DNA from 3 places in the Amaricoccus tamworthensis genome. Region 2 is predicted to be linked to each of the others. Evidence: riboswitches for the same ligand, from Rfam matches in the RefSeq annotation. Region 2 holds a riboswitch; each other region holds the start of a gene.

Region 1 (5,744 bases), on a different contig from region 2:
GGGATGATCTCGAACCCGGTAACGCGGCCGGACATGTCGTCCCATTGCGGTTTGACGCCCATAAGCGCGAGGGCCTGTGCGATGTCGTCGCCGCCGGTGCGCATGTTTGCGGTGCCCCAGGCGGTCAGCGCCATGCTGCGCGGCCAGTCGCCATGGTCCTGGAGGTGGCGGTCGATGAGCAGGCCCGCGGATTTCCAGCCGAGTTTCCAGGCGGTGCGGGTCGGGATGGCGCGGCTGTCGACGGAGAAGAAATTGCGGCCCGTGGGCAGGACGTCGAGGCGGCCACGTGTGGGGGCGCCGGAGGGCCCCGGCGAGGTGAACTTGCCGTCGAGCGCGTTGAGAAGCCCGGTCATTTCGGCCTCGCCGGAGTATTCGACGAGAGGACGGACACGGGTGGTGATTTCCTCCATGACCGCACCGGATACCGGGCCGGGCGCGGTAGTTTCGCCCGCGACAAGGGTTTGGGCGAGGAGTTCCAGGCGTTCCACTGTGTCGCCGTGGCTGCGCCAGGTGTCGTCGGTCAGCGTGGCAAGCATATCGGGTTTGGGGCTGGTCCAGGGCGCAGCCATGTCGCAGTCGAGCGGATCGAAATCGAGGGCAAGATCGGCGGCCAGTGCGCGGATGAGGGAGGCGTCGCGGCCTTCGCCTTTGGCGCGGGGGACCCGTGTGAGGGCGATGGTGAGGTCGCGGGCCAGGCGGCCCTTGGGGGCCTCACCAAAGATGTGCAGGCCGTCGCGGATTTGGCTTTCCTTCAGCTCGCAGAGCCATGCGTCGAGTTTTTGCAGGCGACTGTCGGCATCGTCGGCGTCAGTTATGCCCGCGTCGCTGCCGAGGCCGGTGGCTTCCAGAAGCGTCACGATCTCGCGGCGGAGATGTTCGATGCGGCGCGGGTCCACGCCCGCGGCCTGGTAGTACTCGTCCACGAGGGTTTCGAGTTCGCGCAGTGGTCCGTAGCTTTCGGCGCGGGTGAGCGGTGGCGTCAGATGATCGATGATCACGGCCTGGGCGCGGCGTTTGGCCTGGGTGCCCTCGCCTGGGTCGTTCACGATGAAGGGGTAGATGTGCGGGGTTGGACCGAATGCGATCTCGGGGAAACACTCGTCTGACAGGGCCACGGCTTTGCCGGGGAGCCATTCAAGGTTGCCGTGCTTGCCCATATGGACCAGCGCGTTGGCCGCGAACGGGCCGCGCAGCCAGGCGTAGAAGGCCAGGTAGTTGTGCGGCGGGATCAGGTCGGGGGAGTGGTAGGTGTCCTCCGGGTCGATGTTGTAGCCGCGGGCGGGCTGGATGCCGACGACCACGTTGCCAAAGCGCAGGATTGAGAGGGCGAAACCGTCGCGGCCGGTGTCGAAGAACGGGTCGTCCTCCGGCCGGCCCCAGCGGGTTTCAATGCGGTCCCGGATTTCCCAGGGTAGCGCGTCATAGAAACTGCGGTACTCCTCCAACGTGAGGGTTTCGCCGCCCGTGCGGGTGGCGCGGTCCGCGAGCCAGTTGGTTGGTCCGGCCATGACGGCGTCCATCAGGTCGGACGGGGATTGCGGTATGTTTTCGGTGGTGTAGCCCGCCTCCGCGAGACGTTTGAGCACGCCGACCGTGGCGGCGGGGGTGTCGAGGCCGACGCCATTGGCGAGGCGGCCGTCCCTGTTGGGGTAGTTGGCGAGGATCAGGCCAACGCGGCGGTCCTGCGGTCTGGTCCGCGCGAGTTTGGCCCAGTTGGCGGCGAGGTCGGCCACGAAGCCGATGCGCTCGTTCTGGCCGCGATAGGCGGCGATGGCGCATTGGGTGGCCTCGTCGAAATAGGCTTCGGACTTGAAGCTGACGGCGCGGGTCAGGACCCGGCCATCCACCTCCGGCAGGGCCACGTTCATGGCGATGTCGCGGGCGGAGAGACCACGTTCGGTCTGCGCCCAGGCTTCCTCGGAGGCGCCGGAAAACACCATCTGGAACACCGGGCAGCCGGGTTCATCAAGGATGGTGGCGGGGCGATCGCCGGTCCAGCCGACGGGATTGGGCGAGGACACGGCGAAGGCGGTGGCGTTCAGGACAACGGCGGGCGGGTTTTCCGTGAAAATCCCGCGAAGGGTCTCGGCGGAGACCGGGTCCTTGAGCGAGGCCACAAAGACCGGCATCGGGTTGAGACCGCGCCGAAGCAGAGCCCGGACCATCTGATTGACCGGGTGCAGGCCCGCGCCCTGAAGGAGCGCACGGTAGAAGACCACAGCCACAACCGGCGCGCCGTCCTTCCAGCTGGCGCGGGCGGTGGTGGCGTCGGCGCGGGTTTCGCCGGGCCAGTACCAACCGGCGCGCAGGAGCGGTTCGGCGCGTGCCGGGGCCTCGCCGCGCTCGAGCATGTGGTTGGTGTATTTCAGGAAATTCAGCGCGTTTTCCGGGCCGCCCTCGACACAGTAGGACCAGAGATTTTCCCAGTGGTCCCGGTCCACGGTGGAATGGCTGAGAAGTTCGCCATCGGGTTTGTCGTCGCCGGGCAGTGCCACGAACGGCACGCCAGCCTCGCGCAGACGGATGGAGAGCTGTTCGACTGCATAGGTCCAGTAGGAGGCGCCGCCGAGAACCCGTGCGATGACGAGTTTCGAGCGGGAGGCGGTTTCGTCAATCCAGCGGTCAACGGTAAAGGGATGCGCCATCCAGGACAGGCTTGCCAGACGCAGTGACGGGGCCGCGCCGCCCAGGGTCTGACGCGCCTCGGACAGGGCCGCAAGCTCGGTGTCGGCGGCGGAGAGGAACACCACATCCGCCGGGTCCTGGCCGGTTTCAACCGGTTCGGTGCCGTCCGTGATCTGACCCGGCGTTGCGGCAAGCAGATGCATGGATCAGGCGGCCTGGGTGAGGTTTGCGAGGATTTTCTCGCGGTCAAGACCGGACAGGCCGATAACAACCAGTCTGGTCCCCCTCTCCTCACCCGCCGCAAAAGGCCGGTCGTAGTGGCTTTCGATACGGGGGCCGACCGCCTGGAGGACGAGGCGCATGGGCTTGCCCGCGACGGCGGCGAAGCCCTTCACGCGCAGGAGGTCGTGGGTGTCGATGGTGCGGGAGACGCGAGCGAGGAAAGCCTCGGTGTCGTCCAGTTCGGGCATGGTGACCACGAAGCTCTCGAACCCGTCATGGCCGTGTTCGTGCTCATGGTCGTGGTGGTGGTGGTCATCCTCATGGTGATGATGGTGATGATGGATTTCGTGGCGGCTTTCCATGTCGTCCTCGGCCCCGACGCCGAGCCCCAGAAGCACGCCGGGATCCACCGCGCCCATGTTGGAGGGCAGCACGGCGACGCCACCCCGGACGCGGGATTTGAGGCTGGTGGCGAGCTGGCCGGAGATGGCACTGTCGAGCAGGTCGGCCTTGCTCATCAGCACCATGTCGGCGCAGGCGAGCTGGTCCTCGAAAAGTTCCGACAGCGGGGTTTCGTGGTCGAGCGTGTCATCGAGACCCCGCTGGCGGTCCACGGCGGCCTCGTCGGCGGCAAAGCGGCCCTCGGACAGGGCGGGGCCGTCGACCACGGCGACGACGCCATCGACCGTAACGCGGGTGCGGATGTCGGGCCAGTTGAAGGCCCGCACAAGTGGCTGTGGCAGGGCGAGGCCGGAGGTTTCAATGACGATGTGATCGGGCGGCGTGTCGCGCTCGATGAGTTTTTGCATGGCCGGAACGAAATCCTCCGCCACGGTGCAGCAGATGCAGCCGTTGGAGAGTTCGACCACGTCATCGTCGGCGCAGCCCTCGATGCCGCAACCCTTCAGGATCTCGCCATCGACGCCAAGATCGCCAAACTCATTGATGACGAGCGCGATGCGTTTGCCGTTCGCGTTGTCGAGCAGGTGTTTGATGAGGGTGGTCTTTCCTGCACCGAGGAAGCCGGTGACGACGGTGGCCGGGATTTTCTGTGCCATGTACTGCTCCTGCACGCTCCATTTCAGTGGGATGCAGTCAGATCACGGGGGAACGCGGCCCGGTTTGGGCCCGCCCCTGCACCCACGGGGCACCCCGCCCGTGAACGTCCCGCCCGGCATGGCCGGTGCTCGTGCGAGGCAGGTCTCCTGGCTCGCGGGTCACGGCCCCTGCCCGCCTTCCCGGCACGAAAAACGTGTCAGTGGCGTCCGGGCAGCGGCTCACCGCATACAGTCGCGGGGGCGGCTGCGCATTGGGATTTTGGCCCCCGCGCATTCCCTTTTCATCCGGTTTGGCACTGGCCCCACCGGCAACCTTGCCGGGCCGTTATGTGACCGGAGTTTGACGGGTGTCAAGTGGCGGTGGACGGGGTGTATGGGGGCATTGCCGTCTCCACCCAATGCCATGACCTGAGGCACGACGCGCCATGTCCGACTTTGGGAGGGCTCCGACCCGGTTGCCAGGCGCGGGTCGCGTTAACGCTCGAAACCATTGAGCAGCCGCCAACGTCAGGGATGTCCTCCCTGGGGGAAAGTCGGACATGGCGTGTCGTGCCGACACGCCGGGAGGTTTGCGGGACCTTCGCCCAATACCCGGCCGAGCCATCGGAATACGGTTTTTTATAACGTTACAGCCAAACGGGCGGCGCATTTGCGCCACCCGCAGTCGTCGCTGCCCCAGGAGGACGAGCGAAAGCGTAGAGACGTTTACGCCGCCGTCACGCGCCAGATGATGTCGCCCACGTCGTCGGCCATCAGCAGGGATTTGCCGTCGGGGCCGACCTGGACGCCTACGGGACGGCCGTAGGATTCCCTTTCGTCCGGCGACAGGAAGCCCCAGAGGATGTCGCGCGGCGGACCGGATGGCTGCCCGTTTTCGAACGGCACAAAGATCAGTTTGTAGCCGCTGAGGGTGGAGCGGTTCCAGGAGCCGTGCTGGCCGATGCACATGCCGTCCGGGAAGCCGGGCAGCGTGCCTGCGGGCATCCAGCAAAGACCGAGCGAGGCGGTGTGACCGCCCAGCGCGTAGTCAGGCTGGATGGCGCGGTCCACAAGCTCCTGGTTCTGCGGCACGCGGTCATCCACGGTTTTGCCCCAGTAGCAGTAGGGCCAGCCGTAAAATCCGCCGTCCTGAACGGAGGTCAGGTAGTCTGGCGGTGTCTCATCGCCAAGGCCGTCCCGTTCGTTGACCACGGTCCAGAGCTTTTGCGTTGTCGGCTCCCAGGCGGTGCCGACCGGGTTGCGCAGACCGCAGGCGAAGATGCGGGCCTTGCCGGTGGGGATGTCGTATTCCCAGATACAGGCGCGTCCTTCCTCGGCCTCCATCCCGTCGTCGCCGATATTGGATTTCGAACCAACTCCCGCGTAGATTTTGGTGCGGTCGGGCGAGACGATCAGACTGCGGGTCCAGTGGCCGGCGGGTTTGAAATCGACAAGTTTTCTGCCCTCGCCCTTCAGGCTGGTTGCGCCATCCTCGTAGTCAAAGGCCACGATACCGTCGGTGTTGCCCACGTAAAATACGCCGTCCACCAGCGCCATGCCGAACGGCTGGTTCTGGTTTTCGAGGAAGACGTGACGGGTTTCGGCGACGCCGTCACCATCCTCGTCGCGCCACAGGCTGATGCGGTTGGCGGAAACGCCGATGGCTTTGGCACGGCGCATTGTGGCCTGCATGGCGTGGTCCATGAGCCCCTTGGGCGCGTTGGCCTGCTGCAGTGCCTCGGCAACCAAAACATCGCCGTTGGGCAAAACCTCGATCCAGCGGGGGTGTTCGAGCTCGGACGCGAAGGCGTTGACCTTCAGGCCTTCGGCGCATTTCGGGACGTGGCCGGGTTCCCAGCC
Region 2 (5,744 bases):
GGAGATCTTTGGGGCCTCACCCCAGTAGTCCGCAAAAGCCGTGGCATCGAGGCTCAGGGGCGGTTCCATGGCCGTGATCCGGTAAGGCCCCGTGCCAATTATCTCGATCCCGGCACCATCGGGTCCGTAGGATGCCGGTGCGAGGATCTGGGACCGGAACTCCGCGAGGTAGGCGGGCAAGGCGGCAAAGGGCTCGGAAAGCGTGATCTCAACTTTTCCGTCGCCAGCGGTGATGCCGGTCACCGGCAGTGTGCCGAACGGGCCAGGTTTGTTCCTGGCGATTTCAAGGGCATTGACGGCGGTATCCGCCGTCATTGGGGTGCCGTTATGGAAAACCACATCGTCACGCAGATCGAAGGTCCATGTCAGGCCGTCATTGGAAACCGACCAGACGGTGGCAAGACCGGGGGTCAGTTGCCCGTCCGTACCCGCGTTGACCAGGGTCTCAGTCACACCCATCCTGGTGAAGATGTATCCGGAGGTTGAGGGTTCCGGCCCCTGGATCTCGAACTGCGCGGCGACGTCGAGCCTGTCATCCGACTGGGCCTGTACGGACACCGTCGACAGCGCCAGTGCGGCGGTCATGGCGAGGAATTTTCCGATCATCGTGATCATCCTGTTTTCAAGAGTCGTGATCCGGGCGGTTCCCGGAGCGTTTCGCGGTCTCGCGGGCGAGTGTGGTTGCCTGTGCGTGGTCGAGCTTGGCCAAAATAGCCTCGACGCTCTCCCCTCTGGCACGTTCCCGTTGCCAGATCCTGCGGCAGCTTGCCGGCGACCAGGGAAGAGCGGCCTGGGCGAGCCAGCCGCGAAGTGGTGGCGGCAGGGCGTCGTAGGTCCGCATGGGATCCCCTGACCGCCTGCGACGCGGCGCACGTGTTTCGCCAAGGTTGGATTTGCGCGCCATCAGGCCGTCCCCGCGTGGTCCACCGGATCAATCACGACGGCCAGCCGGGTGCCGCCGGCGTCTTTCGGAGGCGAGCGGTGAACGATCGCCGCCAGTTCACGACCGGGCCACAGCGCCCCGCGGAAAACCCCGACCCGCCCGCGTCTCATACGATGAACCGTTTCGGGCTCGCCGGAGGGCTGAAGCGGCCCGTATTCGGTTCCTGGTCCGCGCAAAGTGCAAAGCAGCCGACCCTGTACGGCGTCCACATGCCATTTCGGACAGGGTTGGCCCTCGGCGACCTGAATGCGGATCTCCAGCATGGGGGACGCAAAAACGGCCATGGCATGGGAGGCAAGTTCACGGATCTCAGTAGCGAGATCAGTGGCAATTTCGTCCGCGCCCGCATCCTCGCATGCCTCAAGCACGGCGCGACGGACCTGTGACACCGCCAGCCTGCGACGCATCACCGGCAAATTGTCGGGCGGCAGGCTGTCCAGCGCATTTGCGAGATGATCCGGGAGGGCACGGTCCCACAACGCCAGTGAGACACCTTTCATGCCCAGGGTTCGCAGGACTTTCGGATCGTCACTGCTGTTCATCGCGGTCGCTATCGCGGGCGGAACGGTGGTCATGGACGCACCTTTTGGGTTGGCGCGCCGTTGAATGCCTGGCCCTGCGCCAAAATCAGGTTTTCGACGGGTGCCGCCCGGCGACGGCTTCCCGCCTGCACAAGCCGTCCGTTGTGGATGAACATGGAAAAATTCCTTCGTTCCCGGAAGCGGAGGCGACCGGGTCAATGGGGTTTCGGTTTCAGGGGATGCGTCAGGCAAAGGGACCTGATCAGCCGTTACGTCAGCGCCTCACAACTATCCTTTTTTCCCTCAGCAAATGGCCCACGTAACGCAGTTCACGCGGTCCGGCAGCGTTGGAGGAGCCGACGGCGCGAGGGGTTCAGCAGACCTTCCCGGCCAGCGGCTCCAAACTGATGTAATGTTATATCATATCAAGTTTTGGCCGCAACCCTCCCCGACAATTCGGGGGAGGTTCGGGGGCAATATTCAATTGACCTGTTCCGGGAATCCCTTCAGAGAGGCAACTCCTCCAAATCATGAGTTTCGGCTATGCACGCTATACGTGTGCAATTAAAATGCGTTCAATTTTGAAGAAACTCAAATCCATATATTGACACACACCCACCCCAAACCCCAATATGCAGATGCTTTGGTGCTCACGACTCGCGTCGGGGGCTAAGAGGGAAACCGGTGCGGTCTTTGGGTCAAATCCGGTGCTGCCCCCGCAACTGTAGACGGCAAGCAGGGCTGAAACGCCACCGGTTCCACCCCGGGAAGGCCAGCCAGGCGGCGAGCCGTGAGCCAGGAAACCTGCCAGGGCGCAAATGATGACGACCGACGGCGGAGGGCCCTGGGGCGCGCACACGCGGGACGGATGGATGGATCATCCGGCGACGCGGTGTCCCTGGTCCGAAGGACAGGAAAAGGCACAGAGCAATGACAATCACAGTTTATTCCAAACCGGCCTGCGTACAGTGCACGGCGACCACCCGCGCCCTTGAGGCAAGCGGCCTGAGCTTTGAGGTAGTGGACCTCACGGGCGATGCCGATGCCATGACGCGCGTCACCGAACTGGGCTACCGCCAGGCTCCGGTTGTCATCGCCGGAGAATCGCACTGGGCCGGTTTCCGTCCCGACCTGATCGCCGGCCTGGCCTGACACAATGGCGCGTCTCGTGTTCTTCTCCTCCGGCTCGGGCAATACGGCGCGTTTCGTCTCTGCCCTCGACATGTCTGCGGCCCGCATTCCCGTCAGCCCGAAGGACACGATGCCCGAACCCGACGCGCCCTATGTCCTGGTATGTCCGACCTATGCCGATGGCGAGGGGCGCGGCGCGGTACCAAAACAGGTGATCCGCTTTCTCAACGATCCCCTGCGCCGCGGTCTGCTGCGCGGGGTGATTGCAGGCGGCAACCGCAATTTTGGCGCGACGTTTGCCCTGGCCGGGCGGGTCATCTCCCAAAAATGTTCGGTGCCCCTGCTTCACCGGTTTGAGCTTGCGGGCACCGGAAACGACGTGGCCGTCGTCCGGTCCGGACTGAAAGCCTTCGCCCCGTTTCAAACCGCCGCCTGACACCAACACGATGATGACAGCGCCTTCCCTCGCTCACACCAGACAAAGCTCCACCACTGACGACCGGCACCGCCATTCTGCCGGGGTCGTTCACCTGACAGAGGAACCCCGAAACAATGCTTGATGCGGAACTGACCCCGACACCCGATTTTCACGCGCTCAACGCGATGCTGAACCTCTATGATGGCGATGGACACATCCGCTTCGACGCAGACCGCCTTGCGGCACGGCAGTATTTTCTGCAGCATGTGAACCAGAACACGGTATTCTTTCACTCGCTCGACGAAAAACTCGGATACCTGGTTGATGAGGGCTATTACGAGGTCGAGGTGCTCGACCAGTATTCCCGCAACTTCCAGCGCAAGATCTGGGACGCGGCCTACGCGAAAAAATTCCGCTTCCCGGCGTTCCTCGGCGCGTACAAGTACTACACCTCCTATACCCTGAAGACCCGCGACGGTCAGCGCTACCTCGAACGCTACGAGGACCGGGTCGTGATGGTGGCCTTGTCCCTGGCGCGCGGCGACGAGGCGCTGGCGATGCGTCTGATGGAGGAAATCATCTCGGGCCGCTTCCAGCCCGCCACGCCAACCTTCCTGAACGCGGGCAAGAAGAGCCGCGGTGAACTGATTTCCTGTTTCCTTCTCCGTATGGAAGACAACATGGAATCCATCGGCCGGGCCATCAACTCGTCACTCCAGCTGTCCAAACGCGGCGGCGGCGTGGCCCTGATGCTGACCAACATCCGGGAGCACGGCGCACCTATCAAGGGCATCGAGAACCAATCCTCCGGTGTCATCCCGGTGATGAAGCTGCTGGAAGACAGCTTTTCATACGCCAACCAGCTTGGTGCGCGCCAGGGTGCGGGCGCAGTGTACCTCAACGCCCACCATCCCGACATCCTGCGTTTTCTCGACACCAAACGCGAAAATGCCGACGAGAAGATCCGCATCAAGACCCTGTCGCTTGGCGTGGTGATCCCGGACGTGACCTTTGAGCTGGCGAAGCGCAACGAAGACATGTACCTGTTCTCGCCCCACGACGTTGAGCGGGTCTATGGCAAGCCGTTCTCGGAAATCTCCGTGACCGAAAAATACGAGGAGATGGTTGACGACCGTCGCATCCGCAAGCGGAAGATCAACGCTCGTGCCTTCTTCCAGACGCTGGCGGAAATCCAGTTCGAATCCGGCTACCCCTACATCATGTTTGAGGACACGGTGAACCGCGCGAACCCCATCGACGGGCGCATCTCCATGTCCAACCTCTGCTCGGAAATCCTTCAGGTCAACGAAGCCTCGCGCTTCAATGACGACCTGAGCTACGACCATCTCGGCACGGACATTTCCTGCAACCTCGGCTCGCTCAACATTGCGGCAACCATGGACAGCCCGGATTTCGGTGCGACCGTTGAAACGGCCATCCGCGCCCTCACTGCCGTGTCGGAAATGTCCGCCATCGACAGCGTACCGTCCATCCGGCGCGGCAATGATGAGGCGCATGCCGTTGGCCTCGGTCAGATGAACCTGCACGGTTTCCTGGCCCGCGAGAGCATCCATTACGGCAGCGAAGAGGGCATCGACTTCACCAGCTGCTATTTCGCCGCCATTACATACCACGCCATCCGCGCCTCCAACGCTCTGGCGCGGGAACACGGGCATAGTTTCAAGGGATTTGAGAAGTCCAAATATGCGGACGGCTCATTCTTCGACAAATATACAACTCGCGACTGGCTGCCCGAAACCGATGCCATCCGCGCTTTGTTTGAGCGCTTGAACGTGACGCTTCCGACGCGGGAGGAATGGTCCGAACTTAAGCAGGCGGTGATGAGGGATGGGCTTTACAACCGCAACCTTCAGGCCGTGCCGCCGACCGGGTCGATCAGCTACATCAACAACTCGACCTCCTCCATCCACCCGATCGTGTCGAAAATCGAGATCCGCAAGGAGGGCAAGATCGGGCGCGTCTACTATCCCGCGCCGTTCATGAACAACGACAATCTCGACTATTACCGGGACGCCTATGAGATCGGACCGGACGCCATCATCGACACCTATGCCGCCGCGACCGAGCATGTGGACCAGGGTCTCTCCCTGACCCTGTTCTTCCCGGCAGAAGCCACGACGCGGGACATCAACCGCGCACAAATCCGCGCCTGGAAGAAGGGCATCAAAACCATCTACTATGTGCGGCTCCGCCAGACGGCCCTTGAGGGCACGGAGGTTGAGGGCTGCGTTTCCTGTACCCTCTGATACCGTCGCCCCCGCTCCACCCCGCACTCCGATCCGCCAGAAAGTACGCGCCGTGAAAGACACCATTGAACAGCCCCGCGCAGTCCCCCGCGCCATCAACTGGAACCGCCTTCAGGACGAGAAGGACCTGGAAGTCTGGAACCGTCTGACCGTCAACTTCTGGCTCCCGGAAAAGGTGCCTCTGTCCAATGATGTACAAAGCTGGGCCACGCTGCGTCCGGAGGAGCGCGAACTGACCATTCGTGTCTTCACCGGCCTGACCCTGCTCGACACAATTCAGAACAGCCTCGGCGCCCCGGCGATGCTGGCCGATGCCCAGACGCAGCATGAGGAGGCCGTGCTGACCAACATCGCTTTCATGGAGGCGGTTCACGCGCGCAGCTATTCCTCGATCTTCTCGACCCTCTGCCTGACCCGCGAGGTCGACGAGGCGTTCCGCTGGTCCGAGGACAATCCGCACCTGC
Region 3 (5,744 bases), on a different contig from region 2:
CCATGAAACCGTGTTGAGCACCGGGAAACGCCCGGTGAACCCCCTGCATTTCATCGCACCCAGAATGCGTTCCGAACGCTCAACCGCCCGCACCAGCATCATGCCAATCAGGTAGCCGAAACTCCGCCAGGTATGCAGCCCGTTTTTCCGCGCCTGAAACCCGCGCGCCAGCATCGCCTGCCGAAGGCGCTGATACTCCTCGCGCAGCACCTCGATATATCGTACCGTAAACATCATCAGATGCACCAGCCTCTCCGGCACCCTTAACCGGAACAGCGCATGTCCCACCGTCACCGGTTCGAGACTTCCCACCAGCGACATCAGTGCCAGAATGGCAGCGTTCGCCGTCAGACCGATTTCCACCGCCCGGTGAAATCCCTGCCAGCTTGCCTCAAAGCCCAGTACGGTAAACATTGTATCGCCCGGCATGGTGAACGGCATAAATACAAGAACAAAAATGATGAACCCGTCCATTGCGATCATCCGCCGCAGGGTCGTACGCATCGGCACCCGCGCCGAAAGCATCAGCAGCACCGCAACACCAAGGGCCGCCGCCAGCACCGGGATATGCCGACACCCGACGACCACAACCGCAAACAGAACCGCAGCAATCACCCGTGTGCGTGGATCAAGCATGTTAAGGTTGGGCAGCCGGCGGACCCGCGGCAGAACGTCTTCTTCAGTCGCCGTGATGGACAGTATCGGATTCATGTTTTCTCCTCCTGCCGTCCCTGGCGCCTGGCCATGACGTAAAAGCCCACTCCGAACAGGCCAAAGATATAGCCGATGCCACCGAGAATGTTTTGAAAGTCGTTCTTTTCCCTGTAGGCCGCGATCTCCTGCCGCAATGGCCGCAATTCGTCGCGGATCATTTTCGCGATCTCATCCTTCATCTCCGGAGGCAGGGTGGTCGTCACTACCGAACCGGTCCGGCCCGCCGTTGGAGCCACGGGCGCTTCCCCGTCATCCGACAGTTCGCTCCCCTCCATCACGGCCTCAGCCACATGTCCCGCGCCCAGGTCGGCGCGAAACACATGGGTCATGTCCCCGACCGGCTCAAAAACAAAAAACCCGTCCTCGTCCGTGACCGTTTGTCCGAGCGGGTTACCGCTGGTATCCAGAACCTGAACAATCTGGTTTGCGGCAACCGCACCGTTGGAGAAGCCAATCTCGCCCTCAATCATGTCACCGGCCATGAACACCGAGGCAATGACCTTGTGCGCGGAGGCTGGTGTCACCTCAACGAGCATCAGCCCAAGCAAGACGGCAACGACCCGCATCACCGTGCTTCCCCCATGACCGGAGCCACATCCAAAAGCTCCGGTTTGACCAGACGCGTCAGGTGAACCGCCGCCGCCGTCAGTCCAGCCTCGATCAGCATCACCGGGATATGGGCAAGGAACACGAACTTTGCTGCCGGATAAAACTCCTCTCCGGACAGCGCCAGCGACGCCGCGACCATTATCGTTGTAATCGCAATGGACAAACCGCCCGCCAGAGCCCCCCACAGCGCGGCAATGCGCGCATCCGATGAGCGTACACCTCTGCGGCAGAGATACCACGCCGCAACCGCGGGCAGGGCAATGTTGACCGTATTGATCCCAAGCACCGTAAGCCCGCCAAAGCCGAAAAACACCGCCTGAAGCAACAGTCCGACAAACAGCGCAGGCACCGCCGCCCAGCCCAGCACGATCCCTGCCAGACCGTTCATGATCAGATGGACCGAGGACGGCCCAATCGGCACATGGATCAGCGAGGCCACAAAGAAACTCGCCGACAGAACGCCAGCCACAGGGATCTTTTCCATGGGCATATGGCGCAGGCCCATGGCGATGCCGCCCACCGCGACGACGGCGCCACCGGCGACGACACTGTTCGCGAGGGCGCCATCCACAATATGCATCAGGGCTGCTCCGCCAGATCCCAGGCACGAACCCAGATCACCGCATCCTGGCTCAGCTCATTGCCTTCATGCTCGGTATCCGGACCCGACCCAAGGGCCGCAAATCCCCAGAAACCGGCCTTCGGAATGCCAAAGCTGAAATACCCGTTCGCATCCGTCAGGGCCACGATACTGCCGCCGGGCAGGGGGGCTGCGGTGGCCGGACGCGGTGCATCGGCGTCCATATCAGGTTCCGCCGCCATGAACTCGACCTCGATCTCCGCCCCGGCGACCGGCTCGCCTCCGGACACCACCTGGCCCGAAAATGTCGACCCGGCGAGCACGTTGTAGGGCTTGTTCAGGGGAAGGATTTCCGTGGCAAGACCCACCGGCGTATCCCAGTCGGTGGGAACAGTGTTCCGGTTCAGAAAGGACTTGGTGAGCTGCTGGATATAGATGTCCTCGCTTTCCTCGTAATAGGGCTGAGGCACCGTCACCAGCACGTAGTCCCCTGAACGTTTCACGGGCACCGACCCGTTCCAGGCTTTCGCGGAATTCGCCTGTCCGGTGAACTCGAATTCGGACAGGCTGTTCATCAGATCGGTTTTCTCGCCGCGGTGAACCGCATAGAACTCCTGCGGTTTTTCCATGTCCATGGCATGGCCGTTTTCAAACGGGTGCCAGAAAATCAGTTTCAGGGGCACATCGCCGGGACGCTCGATCAGGGTGTCCGGAGAATAGATTAACTGGAAATGGGCCGCTACGGGCGTCCCAGCCCCCAAAAGGCTCAAGGTAACCGCGCAGGCGGCGCCGGTTTTATCAAACATCGGTCTACTCCATTGCGTTCCTCCCCGGAACGCGATGCAAGGCATTTGAATGTCGGGAGTAAAATGGTCCGCAAAGGGTCCGGCCCTCTCCGAACCAGACGCTCACCCCGGCATCCGGTGGAAACAGGCCGTTAGGGTCACCCCAAAACAGGCCCATGCACCGGCAGGTCTCCTGACTCGTGGGTCACGGGCTTTGGACCGGCCTTCCCAGGGAAATCCCCAGTGGCGCTGTTGGTCCCGCCTACCACTCACAGTTGCGGGGGCAGTCACGGATTTGGCCCCTCTTGGGTCGTCCTCACCGTGTTCCCTTTTCATCCCGGACGCTTGACCGCCACGGGAACCGAAGCAGGTTATTGATGGCAGTCACGCAATGGTGTTGTCAATGCGGTAATGCCGCCATGCTATGGGCCGCATCGGCGTCATGATTAACGCCGCCAGGTTTTGCATTCGACGCCTTTTAAGTACCTTACGGCGATCTGGGCCGAGCCCCGGCCGCCCCGGTTAACCCTCCCGTTACGCCCAACCCGTTGGCTTAACCTCCCGGAAAGGTTTGTGCCCGCTTTTGGCACATCAAACGCGCGGTGGGCGCACATAGAAAAGCCGGTGGCGAGCTTCCGGCTTCGGATCAAGGGGCAACTACATGACCATCAACACGCAGCACGACGATGAAATCCGGTTTGAGTTTGAGGAAGACACTTACGATCCGGAACAGCGCCGCGAAGCTGTCGCGATGTTTATGGAGGCCGCCGCTGATCACGCGGAAGGTCACGGGGAAGAAGAACTCGAACACGCTGAGGACGACGCTGACAAAGCGGAGGACGACCTCGACGATGCCGAGGACGCCCATGAGGATGCCGCAGACCACGACGCGGACGAAGATGACGACGCGGACGAAGATGACGACGCTGACGATCACGATCATGGCGATGATAAAAAGGACAAAGACGACGATCACGATCATGACGACGATGGGGAAGACGCTGATCATTATGACGAAGACGATCATGAGGATGACAAAAAAGAAGACGACGACGATGCCGATGATGACGAGGATGATGACGACGACGACGGCCTGAACGAGAAGGGCGACCGGGGCGATGATGACATGGATGGCGGCAACGGCGACGATGTCTTCCACGGACGCCGGGGCGACGACAAAATGGACGGGGCCGATGGCGACGACCATATGAGTGGCGGTCGGGGTCACGACAATCTGTCCGGCGACAGAGGGCACGACCACCTCGATGGCGGTGCCGGCCGGGACAAGCTCTTCGGCGGGCGCGGTCACGACAGCCTCGACGGCGGCGAGGGTCGGGACAAGCTCAACGGGGGTAAGGGCTCCGACTACCTCGATGGTGGCGCCGGTAAGGACAAAATGATCGGTGGCAAGGGCGATGACGAACTCTGGGGCGGTGACGGCGCTGACCTGTTCCGCTTCAAGGGCAAGTTTGGCGATGACGTTGTTGCCGACTTTGAGATCGGCGAGGACCGTCTGAAAATTTCCAACGGAAAGAAATGGTCGGCCGAGGAAACCGAGGACGGTGTTCTCATCGAGTTCAAACAAGGCTCCATCGAGTTCCACGGTCTCGATATCGACCAGATCGACGACCTGCTCTAGGAAGCCACCGTTCCAACCGACAGGAACGATAGGGCCCGGCTATGGCTTTCCATGCGCCGGGCCTTTATCTTTCGACGCATCTCAAACGACCAAACGCATCACTTGCCCCGCACCGCCCGCACTGCTAACAGCGAAATGTGACGATGCCGGGAGGCTGAAAGGGAGTTGCCCCGACACCGACCCAATCAGGGGGTGAAGGGCGACATCGTTGATGCGGGAAACCGCCCCCGAAATGCTGCCATGCCGTCAGACAGGGCTGGGCCGTACGCGGCTCCGTGAACCGGGGAGAGATGGGTTATGGGAAAAATCGGTGTGATGCTGTGTGGACATGGCTCGCGGAGTGAGGACGCCGTGCGCGAGTTTTCGGTGCTGGCCGAAAAACTCCCGGCGATGCTGCCGCCCGAATGGCCGGTTGATTATGGCTATCTCGAATTTGCCAACCCCGTAATCCGCAAGGGTCTCGACAACCTGCGTGAGGCCGGCTGCGACCGCATCCTCGCCGTGCCCGGCATGCTCTTCGCCGCCATGCACGCCAAGAACGACATCCCGTCGGTCCTGCGTGAATATGCCACCAAACACGGCATCCAGGTCGACTATGGCCGCGAACTTGGCGTCAACGCCAACATGATCGCCGCCGCCTCCGAGCGTATTCAGGAGGCCGTCGACCGCGCGAATGCCGAACTTGGCGAACTGCCCGTGTCCCAGACCTGTCTCGTGGTGATCGGCCGCGGTGCCTCCGACCCCGACGCCAACTCAAATGTCTCCAAAATCGCCCGCATGCTCTGGGAGGGCATGGGCTTTGGCTGGTGCGAGGTCGGTTATTCCGGTGTGACCTTCCCGCTCGTGGAACCCTGTCTCGAACAGGTTGCCAAACTCGGCTACAAACGGGTCATCGTCTTCCCGTACTTCCTCTTCACCGGCATCCTGATCGACCGCATCTACGGCTTCACCGACATGGTCGCCGAGGCCCATCCGGAAACCCAGTGGGTCAAGGCCGGATACCTCAACGATCATCCGAAAGTGCTCGCGACCTTTGCCGAGCGCGTCATCGAAATCCTTGAGGGCAACACGGCCATGAACTGCGGCCTGTGCAAATACCGCACCCAGGTTCTCGGGTTCGAATCTGAGGTCGGCATGGTCCAGGAAAGCCACCACCATCATGTCGAGGGGCAGGGCGCCCAGGCTCCCGGCTCCAATGTGGCCGACTGCACCAAATGCGATGATTTTTGCACCGGGGCCTGCCGCCTCGACATGGACCACCACCATCATCATCACCATGATCACGACCATCATCACGGTCACGATCATCACCACCATCACGATCACGCGCATCCGCCATACCCTCATGCCGATCATCCCATGGGGCCGGAAAGCGTCCGCAAACACCTCAAGCCGGAGCATTGACGCACCGTGTCGC

Evidence for each region. Region 2 has a riboswitch for cobalamin ahead of nrdH (glutaredoxin-like protein NrdH). Riboswitches for the same ligand answer to the same signal wherever they lie in the genome.
Region 1: another riboswitch for cobalamin. It lies ahead of cobW (cobalamin biosynthesis protein CobW); the one in region 2 lies ahead of nrdH (glutaredoxin-like protein NrdH).
Region 3: another riboswitch for cobalamin. It lies ahead of ACP15P_RS05760 (DUF4198 domain-containing protein); the one in region 2 lies ahead of nrdH (glutaredoxin-like protein NrdH).

Annotation. Positions count from the first base shown of each region.
Region 1 covers NZ_JBNAFV010000002.1:309,188-314,931, reverse strand. Annotated here, with positions in the region: gene cobN (cobaltochelatase subunit CobN) at 1-2,828, opposite strand, end outside; gene cobW (cobalamin biosynthesis protein CobW) at 2,832-3,905, opposite strand; cobalamin riboswitch at 4,026-4,237, opposite strand; gene ACP15P_RS05830 (PQQ-dependent sugar dehydrogenase) at 4,611-5,744, opposite strand, start outside.
Region 2 covers NZ_JBNAFV010000001.1:391,394-397,137, forward strand. Annotated here, with positions in the region: gene ACP15P_RS01905 (ABC transporter substrate-binding protein) at 1-606, opposite strand, end outside; gene ACP15P_RS01910 (DUF6525 family protein) at 623-904, opposite strand; gene ACP15P_RS01915 (DUF1826 domain-containing protein) at 904-1,518, opposite strand; gene ACP15P_RS01920 (hypothetical protein) at 1,515-1,640, opposite strand; cobalamin riboswitch at 2,092-2,290, shown strand; gene nrdH (glutaredoxin-like protein NrdH) at 2,395-2,616, shown strand; gene nrdI (class Ib ribonucleoside-diphosphate reductase assembly flavoprotein NrdI) at 2,621-3,031, shown strand; gene nrdE (class 1b ribonucleoside-diphosphate reductase subunit alpha) at 3,148-5,280, shown strand; gene nrdF (class 1b ribonucleoside-diphosphate reductase subunit beta) at 5,333-5,744, shown strand, end outside.
Region 3 covers NZ_JBNAFV010000002.1:291,078-296,821, forward strand. Annotated here, with positions in the region: gene cbiQ (cobalt ECF transporter T component CbiQ) at 1-711, opposite strand, end outside; gene ACP15P_RS05750 (cobalt ABC transporter permease) at 708-1,280, opposite strand; gene cbiM (cobalt transporter CbiM) at 1,280-1,903, opposite strand; gene ACP15P_RS05760 (DUF4198 domain-containing protein) at 1,903-2,709, opposite strand; cobalamin riboswitch at 2,855-3,069, opposite strand; gene ACP15P_RS05765 (calcium-binding protein) at 3,350-4,327, shown strand; gene ACP15P_RS05770 (sirohydrochlorin chelatase) at 4,625-5,731, shown strand; gene ACP15P_RS05775 (precorrin-8X methylmutase) at 5,738-5,744, shown strand, end outside.